One region of the Arthrobacter sp. UNCCL28 genome, then DNA from elsewhere that is predicted to be linked to it. Evidence: riboswitches for the same ligand, from Rfam matches in the RefSeq annotation. Region 1 holds a riboswitch; each other region holds the start of a gene.
The links. A riboswitch is a leader RNA that binds a small molecule or an ion and turns the genes downstream of it on or off. The one in region 1 is predicted to bind S-adenosylmethionine.

Region 1 (4,346 bases):
ATGGTGAGTCGCTGCGCCTGCCGGGCTGCGCGGATTCTGGAACCGATGGCAACGGGTACATTGCTCGGTTCAACGGGGAGAGCCTTCATTCACGAACCTTTCAGGCCTGTCATGTGGCCCTGTCATTGGAGCAATAGTAGCCGGGAGACGGGCCAACAAGGCCAGAATCCGCGTAACCATGACCAAAGCATCTTGACTGTTACTCCGATCACAACATATCCTCAGAGGCAACAAGTGTTGTCTGTGAGGCACACAACACCTCCCCAATCTCCAATCGTCAGCACAGAGACTTCGACGCTTCGCAGGAGTATCGTCGAAAACCCCAACCTCCGTGCATCAGCTCCAAGGACCGTTCATGGAATCTTCGGCTATTAACATCGCAATCGTGGTGGTGTACCTGCTTGCCATGCTGGCATTCGGCTGGTGGGGCAAGTCCCGCACCAAGAACAACAGCGACTTCCTGGTGGCCGGCCGCCGCCTGGGCCCCTTCCTTTACACAGGAACCATGGCCGCAGTGGTCCTCGGTGGCGCATCCACCGTGGGCGGCGTAGGCCTCGGCTACAAGTTCGGCATCTCCGGCATGTGGCTGGTCGTAGCCATTGGCTCGGGCGTCCTGCTGCTCAGCCTGCTGTTCGCCGGCACCATCCAGCGCCTGAAGATCTACACGGTCTCCCAGATGCTGAGCCTGCGCTACGGCAGCAGGGCAACACAGACCTCCGGCATCGTCATGCTGGCCTACACACTCATGCTCTGCGCAACCTCCACCGGCGCCTACGCCACCATCTTCGTGGTCCTCTTCGATTGGGAACGCTGGCTGGCGATCGCAGTCGGCGGCGCGATCGTCCTGGTCTACTCCACCATCGGCGGCATGTGGTCCATTACCCTGGCCGACCAAGTGCAGTTCATCATCAAGACCGTAGGCATCTTCTTCCTCATGCTCCCGTTCGTCATGAACGCAGCCGGTGGCATGGATGGCATCCGTTCACGGCTTGAGGACAGCTTCTTCCAGATCGACGGCATCGGCACCCAGACCATCATCACGTACTTTGTGGTCTACACCCTGGGCCTGCTGATCGGCCAGGACATCTGGCAGCGTGTGTTCACTGCCAAGACCCCCACCGTTGCACGCTGGGGCGGCGCCACCGCCGGTGTTTACTGCATCCTCTACGGCATCGCAGGTGCACTGATCGGCCTGGCTGCCCGTGTAGCCCTCCCGGATATCGACGTCGCAAACCTCGGCAAGGACGTTGTCTACGCAGAGGTTGCAACGCACATCCTGCCCGTCGGTATCGGCGGCCTGGTGATGGCAGCAGCTGTTGCCGCCATGATGTCCACCGCTTCCGGAGCGTTGATTGCAGCAGCAACGGTTGCACGCGCCGACGTAGTTCCGTTCGTGGCCAGCTGGTTCGGCAAGACCATCAACACCGATGACAGCGAGAACCCCGAGCACGACGTCAAGGCCAACCGCTACTGGGTCCTTGGACTCGGTGTTGTGGCCGTACTGATCTCCATGGCCGCACAGGACGTGGTGGTTGCCCTCACCATCGCTTACGACATCCTGGTCGGCGGCCTCCTCGTGGCAATCCTCGGCGGCCTGGTGTGGAAGCGCGGTACGGGCATCGCCGCCGCGTGGTCCATGGCAGTTGGCTCGGTGCTGACGCTTGCCCTGCTGATCCTCTTCGCCGTCGGTATCATTCCGAGTGCGGACGGCGTCTACGCCAACGAGCCGATCTACTACGGTCTCGCCGCCTCGTTCATCGCCTACGTGGTGATTTCGCTGCTCACCCCGCCCACCGACCCCGCAGTCCGTGAGGCCTGGGACAAGCGCGTTGCCGGGGCCGTCTCTGAGGAACTTCCCCCTGAGGCCCACCCGGTCAGCAGCCACAAGTAGGACCCCACGCAATACCCCAACAACAAAGTTCGACGGCGGCGCCTCCCCTTTTCGGGGAAGCGCCGCCGTTGTTTTTCCCCGGGGAAGAGGGCGTTGCGTGGCCCGCTTTGCTCCCTAAAACCTCGCCAAAGCCCGCAGAGCAGGCCTCACAACGGGAAGGAAGAGGGCGTTGGGTGGCCCGCTTTGCTCCCTAAAACCTCGCCAAAGCCCGCAAAGCAGGCCTCACAACGGGAAGGAGGGAGGGGTGGGTGCTGTGCGGTAGGGTTGTCCCAGCTTCAAGAGATGTGGTGCCAAGCTCCGACTGGCCACACACCAACCCCATGTTCACGGGTGGTTCGGATGAGGAAGCGGCCCGTCCCGGACCAGAGACAACCGAGCGGGCAAGAGCACTCCCCCAAGGAGAAGTCCCTTGCCGTACCAAGGCGCTACCACCCCGGCCGACTCATCAGACCCGGCAATTTCCAAGCCCACGGCCCCCGTTGCCTCGACGGTCGCGGTGATTCCCGCCGTCGATCTCTTCCTCGGCACGGTGACGATCGTGGCAAAAGCCGGAACGGCGAAGTTCCGCCATCCCCAACCGCACCTGATCGCGGGGGCGTTGGCCCGGGCCGTCAGGCCCACCCGCTGGTGCGGGCCGACCAGGACCCTCACGGTGACTGTTGCCGCCGTCGGCCAACGGGCGGGTGCGCAGCAGCACTACACCCTCACCGACCAGGACCCGTCCTAGATCTCCTCGTCTTCCTCACGGAATTCTTCAGACTCGTCCAGGGGAACCACGCGTTCGTCGTCCTCCGGGGCGTCTACTTCCTCTACCCAGGGCTCGTCCACTGGCTGATCTTCGGCGTAATCGTAGGCCGGGTCGGACTCAATGGTGGTCCGTTCCGGGTGGTTGGCGTGTGATTCGGTGGTGTCCATGGTGCAACCTCCGTCTCGCGGGCCGCTCAAAGCCCTGGTGACCGTGTGCGGGGTGGGCCCCGCCCCTGTCCTTCCATCTGAGCACCGGCGCAGGCGAGGGTCAAGGGCCCAAAATTACGGTGCGCCGAACATTCCGATTGAGGAATACCGGCCAAAAAACCGCGCAAATACGCGGTACAGTGGGGCGTGCAATGGGGCCGCAACTACCCCACCCAGCACAGGAGAAAAAGTGCAAAAGCACCAGGAATCCCACGGTTCGTCGAGCCCCGCTCCGGACCCCGCCCCCGAAACAGCAGACCCCGGCAACGCCTCGCAGCATCCCACGTCCTCGGACATCCGCCGCTGGCGGCAGTACCTGGCCGACGAGCGGGCCGAAGCCGCCGTCTACCGCGAACTCGCCCAGCGACGCGATGGAGAAGAGCGCCAAATCCTGCTGGCTCTGGCAGAGGCCGAAGGCCGCCACGAGGCCCACTGGCTCAAGCTCCTGGGCGAGCACGCCGGAATGCCCAAGGCAGCATCTGCCCGGAGCCAGTTCCTGGGCTTCCTGGCCCGCAACTTCGGATCAGTCTTCGTACTCGCCCTGGCCCAGCGCGCAGAGGGCCGCTCCCCTTACGGCACCGAACCCGCAGCAACTCCTGCCATGGTGGCTGACGAGCAGATCCACGAGGAAGTTGTCCGTGGCCTGGCAACGCGTGGACGGAACAGGCTCTCCGGAACTTTCCGGGCCGCGGTCTTCGGTGCCAACGACGGTTTGGTGAGCAACCTTTCGCTGGTCATGGGCATGGCCGCAACAGGTGTGCCCAGTCCCGTGGTGCTGATGAGCGGAGTGGCAGGCCTATTGGCTGGCGCGTTGTCCATGGGCGCCGGGGAGTACGTCTCGGTCCGCTCCCAGCGCGAACTACTCAACGCTACGTTGCCAACGCAAGCCACCCTCACGGCCGCACCGTCCCTGGACATCGAGCACAACGAATTGGTCCTGGTCTACCTAGCCCGCGGAATGACGCGTGAGGCCGCAGAGCACCGGGCCGCGGAGCGCATGGGCTTGTTCAGCTGCGATTGCGATCCCAGCCTTTCCTTGCAGCCTGAGAAGCCTGCCACCGATGAGCACGAATCCGTTGGCTCGGCGTGGGGCGCGGCAATGTCCAGTTTCTGCTTCTTCGCCTCCGGCGCCATCGTTCCCATCCTGCCTTTCATTTTTGGGATGACCGGCTTCGCCGCCTTGGTAGTGGCCGGCGCTTTGGTGGGCGTCGCGCTTCTGGCGACCGGCGCCGTCGTGGGCTTGCTGTCCGGAACCTCGCCGCTGAGCCGCGGCCTGCGCCAGCTCGCGATCGGGTTGGGAGCAGCTGCCGCCACCTACGGGCTGGGCCTGGTGTTCGGCGCCACCATCGTCTAGTTTGGACGGCTCCCCCCGCAGCCCGTAATGTTGGTTCGTCCTCCGCGCTGCCCCGCGTGACCAGGGCGTGAGGAATGGAGAACCGTGGACTCAGAGCGGGAAACGCGTGCGCCCAGACACCGGCGTGCCGGTACAGTGTGGCGCATT
Region 2 (4,346 bases), on a different contig from region 1:
ACGTCGAATGCTGAGTCCGCCAGTCCGGTTGACTCGGCAGTTCCCTCCAACGCGACGACGTTGGGGTGGGACTTCCGCAGCTGGTCCAGCATGTCGGTGGAAGGATCGACGGCGGCAACGTCCAGTCCGCGCTCCACGAGCAGTGCCGTGAACTTGCCCGTCCCCGCTCCGATGTCTGCGGCTGTCCCGGCTCCTTCGGGAACCAGCCACTCGACGGAGTCCAGGGGATACCCGGGCCGTACGCGGTCGTAGTGCTCTCCGCCATCCTGGAAGCTTTGGCCGAATTCATGGCGGCGGTGGGCATGAAGCTTGGGTCCACGTGGTCCGGCCGGTGCGGGAATGGCGGGCCGCCCGTTCGAGGCAGCCGTAGAACGTATCGCCACCAAAGACTCCTTCACAGGCTCGCCAAAAAGGTACCCTACGAATTTACCGCAGCGGACACGATCTGATGCCTCGCGTCCGGGAAGCCCACCGGTCCCGATGGAGCGGCTTGCCCCACGGTGATGTCTTAGTCGGCGGTGATGTCTTGGTCCGCGGTGGCGCTGTAGTCGACGGTGATGACTTGGTCGGCGAGGACGCTTTAGTCCACGGTGCAGGGAGCGGCGCCTGCTGTGCCAGGAGTATTGGGAGCCCACTCCGGGTAGGTCCGGTGGTCATTGGCAGGTACCCAGCGGCCTTCGTCCACCACGTAGTCCCAGCCAAGTCCGTTGTCCTTAAGGCTCTCGATGCCCGCCAGCAGCCTTGTGGCGTCCTCCAACCGGGAGCCAACGCCAAAGCTTGCACGCAGGGATCCCGAGGGAAGGCCCAGGCGCTTGAGCAACGGGTGGGCGCAGAAGCGGCCGTCCCGGAGGCCAACGCCGTGCTCGGCGGCCAGATAAGCGGCGACCAAACCGGCGTCGAATCCTTCCACGGAGAAGTTGACGACGCCAATGGTGTCCACGGAGTCGGAGAAGATCCGGTGGACCGTCACTCCGTCAATGGCCTCAAGACCGTCCACCAGGTAGGAGCGGATGGCGGCCTCGTGGGAGTGCCAGGCCTCCTGGTCCAGTCCGGCGAGGACCTGCGTCGCCCGTGCAAGGGTTGCGGCGCCGAGCACGTTGGGGGAGCCGCCCTCGTGACGGGCGGGTCCGGTGGCCCAACTGACGGAGTCCAGTCGGGCTTCACGGACGGCGCCTCCACCGGCCAGGTGCGGGGTGCCGGCGTCGAGCCAGTCCGGACGGCCCACCACTACACCGGCACCGAAGGGCGCGTACAACTTGTGGCCCGAGAAAACGATGTAGTCGACGTCGGCTTCGGTGATGTTGATCCTGCGGTGGGGCGCCAGCTGGGCTGCATCCACCACGATCCTGGCGCCGTACTCATGTGCCAGAGAAGCGAGTTCGGCTATCGGGAGGATCTCACCGGTGACGTTCGAGGCACCGGTGACTGCGAGGAGGCTGACCCCGCCCTGCGCCAACTCGGCGCGGAGCTTGTCCAGCGTCGCGGCCAGCGTGGAGGCCGCGACCACGCTGCGGTGCGGGACGCCTTGCCAGGGGAGCAGGTTGGCGTGGTGTTCAATGTCCAGGTAGAGGACTTCGCCGGAGAACCGGCCATCGGTCTGCGGAAGGCAGTCGGCCAAAAGGTTCAGGGAATCGGTGGTGTTCCGTGTAAAAATGACGGAATCGTCCGGGCGCCCACCCACGAAGTCGCGCACGATGTTCCGCGAGTTCTCATAGACCGAGGTACTGATCTGTGAAGCATACCCAGCGCCGCGGTGCACGCTGGCGTAGTAAGGCAGGACCTCGTTGAGATATGCCGAGACGATGGTCAGTGCCGGAGCCGATGCTCCATAGTCCAGGTTGGCGTAACGAACGTGGCCGCCTTGGATCAGCGGGGCCTGCAGCTCGGCGCCTGTGACCGCGGCGAGCGGGCGGATTGCAGCAGCTGCCGGTGACGGGGCTTCTTCGACAAAGGAAGGAATGGCGTTGGCATCGAACGTGACAGTACTCATGGGACCTCATTCAAGAGGGACCCCCATAGGGGATCCGCGCTTGCCGCATCCGTTCCGGACCGGCCGGGTCGTCACCCGGGGCACCCCACCGCGAATGGAGGGTTGCCGGCCAGCAAACCGGGGTTTAGCACTGGCACTCGTGACCTGTAAAAAAGGTTAGGGCACCTCCAGCGGCCCTCCAAAGTCGCTGCGCAATGTTAAGCACTTTGTTACGTCAGGCTTGTAAAACGGATCTTTGGCGAAGAAAAAACGGCAGACGCCCACCAAAGGGGGCATCCGCCGTCGAATATTCGCTGAAAGGACCTAAACGTTGCCAGCGGACTGGAACTAGAGGAGATCGTCCAAACCTGGGTTGAGACGCTTGAGTACCTCTGAGTGCAGGATTGAATTGGTCGCCAGTGCGTTGCCGCCGAAAGGGCCGTCCTCGCCTTCAAGGGAGGTAAAGCGGCCACCGGCCTCAGTCACGATCGGGACGAGGGCCGCCATGTCGTAGAGGTTCAGTTCGGGCTCGCAGGCGATGTCCACGGCACCCTCGGCGACGAGGCAGTAGGACCAAAAGTCACCGTAGGCGCGGGTTCGCCAGACGTCCTCCGTCAGTCCAAGGAACTCGTCCAGGTTGCCGCGTTCCTTCCAACCGGACAGGCTCGAGTACGACAACGAGGCATCGGAGAGCTGGGTGACGTTGGAGACCTTCAACCGCGTGGCCGCAGCCAGGGACCGGCCCATGTAGGCACCCATGTCCTTGGCGGCCCACCAGCGCTTGCCCAAGGCGGGGGCGCTGACAACACCCACAACCGGTTCTCCCTCATCAACCAACGCGATCAACGTAGCCCACACCGGTACACCCCGGACAAAGTTCTTGGTGCCATCGATGGGATCAATGATCCAACGGCGCGAGCCATGTCCGGTGCTGCCAAATTCCTCACCCAGGACTGCATCGCGGGGACGCGAACGCGAGAGTTGACCCCGGATGGCTTCCTCGGCCGCTTTGTCAGCGTCAGTGACAGGGGTGAGGTCGGGCTTGGTTTCGATCTTGAGGTCCAAAGCCTTGAAGCGATCCATGGTTTGGGCATCGACGGAATCAGCGAGGACGTGGGCAAGGCGCAGGTCATCGTTGTAGGTGGAAACGGGATGGGTCATGCCACCAAACTATCCTGAAACATTCGCTGCGGGGGGAGGTGAAGCCCCAAACGATCAGTTGACGGTGCCCAGTTCCTTGGTCTCTTTTGCTTCCAACCGTGGGTCCGCACCCAGCAGCCGGCGCAGCGAAGCCAACCGCGCCACACCCGACGGTCCGGCATGGCCCTCGTTCACCCATGAATCCAGTCCACAGTTGATGGCGGTGGCATCGTGCTTGCAGCCCCGTTCGCAAGCCTCGGTTCCAGGCTCGAGATCCGGGAAGGAATGCAGAATCCGGTCCGGATCCACGTGGGCAAGGCCGAAGGACCTGATGCCGGGAGTGTCGATGATCCAGCTGCCGGCCGGGGCGTCGGATAGTTTCAGGGCCAAGGCGGAGGAGGAAGTATGCCGGCCACGGCCTGTGACGGCATTGACGCCGCCGGTGGCCCGCTCTGCCCCCGTCAGGGCATTGACCATGGTGGACTTGCCGACGCCTGAATGGCCGAGCATCACGGTGACTTTTCCGCCGAGGTGGGAGCGCAGCTGCGCTACGGCATCCCTGTCCAGCCGGGCCGAGAGGCCGTCGTCGGATCGGGCGTCGATGCCGCCTGCTTCGGAGTCGGCGGTGCGGCTGATGATCACCGGGAAGTCCAGGCTGAGGTAGTTGGCGAGCAGTTCCGCTGGATCCTTGACATCCGCCTTGGTGATAAGAAGCAGCGGCTCAATGCCGGCGTCATAGGCTGCCACCAGGGCGCGATCGATGAACCCGGTGCGCGGTTCGGGGTTGGCGGCCGCCACCACAATGACCAACTGATCGGCATTGGCCACCACTACACGTTCGATCGGGTCGGTATCGTCGGCACTGCGGCGCAGGAGGGTCCGCCGTTCTTCCACCCTGACCAGCCTCGCCAGGGTGTCCGGCGATCCGGAGACGTCGCCCACCAAGGCCACGAAGTCCCCGGGTACTACCGGGTTCCGCCGCAATTCGCGGGCACGGGCAGCGATAACGACGCGGGCGTTCGCGGAATCCTCGTCCACAATCGCCCTGTAGCGCCCACGGTCAACGGTGATGATCCGGCCAATAACCGCGTCATCGTAGCTGGGCCTGTCCTTGGTCCTTGGCCTGGACCCTTTTTTGTTGGGTCGGATGCGGACGTCGGACTCATCCCAGGAGCGTGCATCACGGCCCATGGTCAGTTGTTCTCCACCGTGGTGCCGGAGATGGTTCCCACCATTC
Region 3 (4,346 bases), on a different contig from region 1:
ACGGGCGTGATCCTGGATGAAGGCATGATCTACTTCGATGCCCGCATCTCCCGCAACCATCCCACCGTGGAGGTCCGGGTAGCCGACGTCTGCCTCCGCGCCGAGGACGCGGCCTTGATTGCGGTGCTGGTGCGGGCATTGGTGGAGACGGCTTCCCTGGAAATGCTCGACGGCGTTGAGCCCACCCCGGTGCCCACGGCACTCCTGCGGATGGCAAGTTGGCAGGCCAGCAATGCCGGGCTGCGCGGAGATCTCCTGGATTTCGGTGATTTCCGGCCACGTCCGGCAGCGGAAGTGGTGTGGGCGTTGGTGGATTATGTGAGCCCGGTCCTGGATGACCAGGGCGAATTGGAACTGGTCAAGGCCGGCATCCAGGAGTTGCTGGATCGAGGCAATGGCGCCCACGAGCAGCGGGAAGCGGCGGTGCGCTTTACCAACAGGAGGCACGGCGGTCAGAGCCAGGCGGGTAGTCCGCCTACCGCGGAAGCCTTGGCCGCCGTCGTCGGGCATGCAGCGAAGGTGACGGTCCGCGGAACCTCTGCCGACGCGCACAAGGAGCCCGCGCCGACGCTGGCCAGGGTCAGGCGGCCCTAGGTCCGCAGGTTTCCCCGGTCTTCCGTGGACTTCGCCACCGTGCCGGCAGCGTTGACTGCTCCGGCACGGTGGGAAGGATGCTTCCCCGGCTGCAGGATCAGACCTGCTTGAGGGCCTTCTCCAGGTCCAGGATGAGGTCGTCCACGTCTTCCAGGCCGACCGACAAACGGACCACGCCGTCGCTGAGGCCGATCGCGGCCCGGCCCTCCGGTCCCATGGCCCGGTGGGTGGTGGTGGCCGGGTGGGTGATGAGTGACTTGGAGTCACCGAGGTTGTTGGAAATGTCCACCACGCGCAGCCCATCGAGCAAGGCGAACGCAGCCTCCTTGGCTGAGCGTCCGGCCGAAGGCGACAACTCGAACGTCAGCACCGTACCGCCGGCCTTCATCTGTTTCGCGGCAAGCTCGTACTGCGGGTGGGACTTCAGCAGCGGGTATTTGACCCAGCTGATGGCGGGTTGCTGCTCAAGCCACTCTGCGATCTTCAAAGCCGATGCCGAGCTGTGGTTTACCCGCAGGCCGATGGTCTCCAAACCCTTGGTCAGCACCCAGGCATTGAACGCGGACAGCGACGGGCCGGTGTGCCGCATTAGCTGCTTGACCGGGCCGTCGATGAACTCCTTGGTCCCCAGGATCGCGCCGCCCAGAACACGGCCCTGGCCGTCGATGTGCTTGGTCCCGGAGTACACAATCACGTCCGCGCCCAGCTCACCGCAGCGCTGCAGCAGGGGAGTGGCGAAGACATTGTCGACGACGACGGTCGCCCCGGCGGCATGCGCCAGTTCGCTGACGGCCGCGATGTCCACGATTTCCTGCATGGGGTTGGACGGCGACTCGAAGAAGACGGCGGTGGTCGGCTCCGAGAGGGCTTCACGCCATTGGTCCAGATCCGGGCCATCCACGAATACCGTCTCCACGCCCCAACGGGGCAGGATCTCATTGAGGATCACAAAGCAGGAACCGAACAAGGAACGGGCGGCCACCACGCGGTCGCCGGCAGCCAGCAAGGCACCCAAGGCGGTGAACACCGCGGACATGCCGGACGCCGTCGCAAAGCATGCCTCGGTTCCTTCGAGCAGCCGCAGCCGCTCCTGGAAGGTGGCCACGGACGGGTTGCCGTAGCGGGAGTAGACGAAGCGTTCGTCCTCGCCGGTGAAGGCACGTTCGGCCGCAGCGGCTGACTCATAGACAAAGCCGGAGTTCAGGAAAACCGGCTCGGACGTTTCCTGGAAATTGGTGCGGTCAAGACCACCGCGAACGGCCTGGGTGTCAGGGCTCCAGCCGGCGGCGTCGGGATTGAATGTCACTTACTCGGTCCCCAGGTTCGTCGGCAGGCCGCGGTTTTTCCAGCCGTTTACGGTGCGCTCGCCGTAGCGGTCCGGTTCGCCTTCAAAGCCTTCAAGGACGTTGTAGGCAGTGAAGCCGGCTTGCGTCGCGGCGATCGCAGCGGAGATGGAGCGCTGGCCGGAGCGGCAGATGAAGACGAGCTCCACGGCTTCGTCCTCGGGTGCCTGCTGCTGCAGGTCCTCGATGAAGCGGGAATTAGGGATGCCGCCGGCGAGGTTCCACTGGATGAAGAGGGGATCGTTCTCCGTGGCTTTGGTGTCCGGGATGCCGATGTGGGCCCATTCGCCCTCGGTGCGGACATCCACCAGGATGGCGCCTTGTTCAAGCTTGGCCCACGCGTCCTGTGGGGTCAGGTCACCTGCGTAGCTCATGCGTGGCCCTCGAATGCTTCTTCGTCGTCGTAGTTCTCAAGCTGGTCCACTGCGTTGGCCACGGCTGCGTCAGCGTTGGCGATCGCGGCGGGAAGGACAATTGCTTGGGCAACAATGACGGTGGTGCCGTTGAACGTTGCTGCCGGGCTGCCATGGAGCACATAGCCCTCGGCGAGTGCGCTATGGATACGCTCACAAAATTCACGGTTGTCCGGGCCTGTAATCAGGCGGTAGGAGAGTTTTTCTTCAGTGGGTTCAGGCATTGCTGGTGCTCCTCAGTCACGCTTGCAGTTCGAATTTGTCGATACGCCGAGTAGTCACCTGAGGCACCCCGCCGGAGAGAGGGTTGCCGACCAGCAAGTCAGGGCTTTGCGCTGGTACTCATTACTCAAGAAAAACGTAACATCGACCGGCCTTGGGCCGCACTTGCGTGCTGTTCTCCGGTCGTCATGTTGCGTAATCGGAGGCCTCCCGGGACCTCACCAAATGTGACGTCCCGGGAGCATAATTGACCCAGTACGACCCCCTGTAACTTCGCATGAAATCAGGTCGCGGTGAACGGACAGAGCAGTTCTACACTCAAGCCCATGCTGCACTTTGGATGGTTTGTAGGCCACGGATTCGGTGTCCAGGGGTGGGGGACGCCGGGCTACGGCCTGGGCTACGACTGGAAGAAACCCGCCCTGTACCAAGAGGCCGTCCGGGCGTTCGAACAATCCGGTTTGGACCTCTTCATCATTGAGGATTCCCTCACCGTGCCGGACACGTACGGCGGATCGGCGGAGGTCTCCCTGGCTCATGCCTCCTTCGCACCCAAGCATGATCCCCTGGCGCTGGTCCCGTATCTTCTGTCCGCCACCGAGCACCTGGGGATCGTCCCGACGGTCAGCGCGTCCTTTTATCCGCCCTTCACAGCTGCCCGGCTCCTGGCCACGCTGCAACACTTCTCGGAAGGGCAGCTGGGCTGGAACGTGGTGACGTCCGGCAGCGACCTCGCCGCGCAGAACTACGGGCTGGACCAGCAGATAGAACACGACCTCCGGTATGAAAAGGCGGAGGAATTCGTCGACGTCGTCAGGCGGCTCTGGCGGAGTTGGGAACCTGGCGCTGTGGTTGAGGATGTGGAAGCCGGCATGTTCGCGGACCACAGCAAAGTGCATCCGATCAACCACCACGGCGACTTCTTCAAGGTACGCGGTCCCCTGAACACGGCGCCTTTGCCTGAAGAACCCGTGTTGGTGCAGGCCGGGGCGTCACCGCGGGGGAAAGCGTTCGCAGGTGGCCATGCCGACGTAGCCATTGCCTTGGCCCGCGGCGTTGACGGTATGAAGGCCTACCGGGACTCCATCCGTGCCGAGGCCGCCAAGGCAGGCAGGAACCCCGACGACGTCAAGGTACTTTTCGTCCTGAAGCCCACCGTGGTTGGCTCTACCGCCGAGGCTGAGGACTTGCGGGCCCAGCGCCGCGAGCTCACCCAGCGGGACATCGACAGCCAGCTCAACTCCATTTCGTATCTTTCGGTGATCGACTTCAAACAATTCGACCTCGATGCTCCACTGCCGGAACTGAGTACCAACAGCAACCAGGGGACCTTGGAACACTTCGCCAAGGCGGCGCCTCCCGGTTCCACTTTGCGTGAGATCCTGCAGGCCCGGAGCGGCGGGGCAGGGGATTCGATCATCGGCACGGTGGGCCAGATTGCCGACTACCTTGAGTCCACCGGCTCCGAGGTGGGCGGCGACGGGTTCCTCTTTTCCGGTTTTGTGGATCCGGTGACGGTCCATGGCGTGCTGGATAAACTCACTCCCGAACTGCGGCGCCGTGGCCTGTTGAGGAAGAGTTACGGCAATGGTGGGTTCCGGCAGAACCTCCTGGACTTTTGATGGCCTCTGTTGAGCCCCGCACCCTTCATCTGGGGATGACGCCGATTTCCGCGCGGAGTGTTGCCCTGACGGCCGCTGAGTCCTCGTTCCACGTGAAACTCAATCAAGATGCGTTGACTCTGATGACCCGCTCACGGGATGTTCTGGAGCAT

Region 2: it holds a riboswitch for S-adenosylmethionine, as region 1 does, so the genes downstream of both, BLQ01_RS03545 (aminotransferase class V-fold PLP-dependent enzyme) here and BLQ01_RS08280 (hypothetical protein) in region 1, are expected to answer to the same signal.
Region 3: it holds a riboswitch for S-adenosylmethionine, as region 1 does, so the genes downstream of both, BLQ01_RS13875 (DUF1737 domain-containing protein) here and BLQ01_RS08280 (hypothetical protein) in region 1, are expected to answer to the same signal.

Annotation. Positions count from the first base shown of each region.
Region 1 covers NZ_FMWE01000002.1:814,567-818,912, forward strand. Annotated here, with positions in the region: gene BLQ01_RS08270 (helix-turn-helix domain-containing protein) at 1-89, opposite strand, end outside; gene BLQ01_RS08275 (sodium:solute symporter family protein) at 356-1,891, shown strand; SAM riboswitch class IV at 2,165-2,284, shown strand; gene BLQ01_RS08280 (hypothetical protein) at 2,301-2,618, shown strand; gene BLQ01_RS08285 (hypothetical protein) at 2,615-2,806, opposite strand; gene BLQ01_RS08290 (VIT1/CCC1 transporter family protein) at 3,036-4,199, shown strand.
Region 2 covers NZ_FMWE01000001.1:789,013-793,358, forward strand. Annotated here, with positions in the region: gene BLQ01_RS03540 (class I SAM-dependent methyltransferase) at 1-377, opposite strand, end outside; gene BLQ01_RS03545 (aminotransferase class V-fold PLP-dependent enzyme) at 581-1,990, opposite strand; SAM riboswitch class IV at 2,022-2,135, opposite strand; gene hisN (histidinol-phosphatase) at 2,318-3,130, opposite strand; gene BLQ01_RS03555 (ribosome small subunit-dependent GTPase A) at 3,185-4,300, opposite strand; gene aroA (3-phosphoshikimate 1-carboxyvinyltransferase) at 4,303-4,346, opposite strand, start outside.
Region 3 covers NZ_FMWE01000004.1:327,863-332,208, reverse strand. Annotated here, with positions in the region: gene BLQ01_RS13890 (glutamate--cysteine ligase 2) at 1-594, shown strand, start outside; gene BLQ01_RS13885 (O-succinylhomoserine sulfhydrylase) at 692-1,900, opposite strand; gene BLQ01_RS13880 (rhodanese-like domain-containing protein) at 1,901-2,311, opposite strand; gene BLQ01_RS13875 (DUF1737 domain-containing protein) at 2,308-2,574, opposite strand; SAM riboswitch class IV at 2,588-2,700, opposite strand; gene BLQ01_RS13870 (NtaA/DmoA family FMN-dependent monooxygenase) at 2,866-4,194, shown strand; gene BLQ01_RS13865 (aromatic amino acid ammonia-lyase) at 4,194-4,346, shown strand, end outside.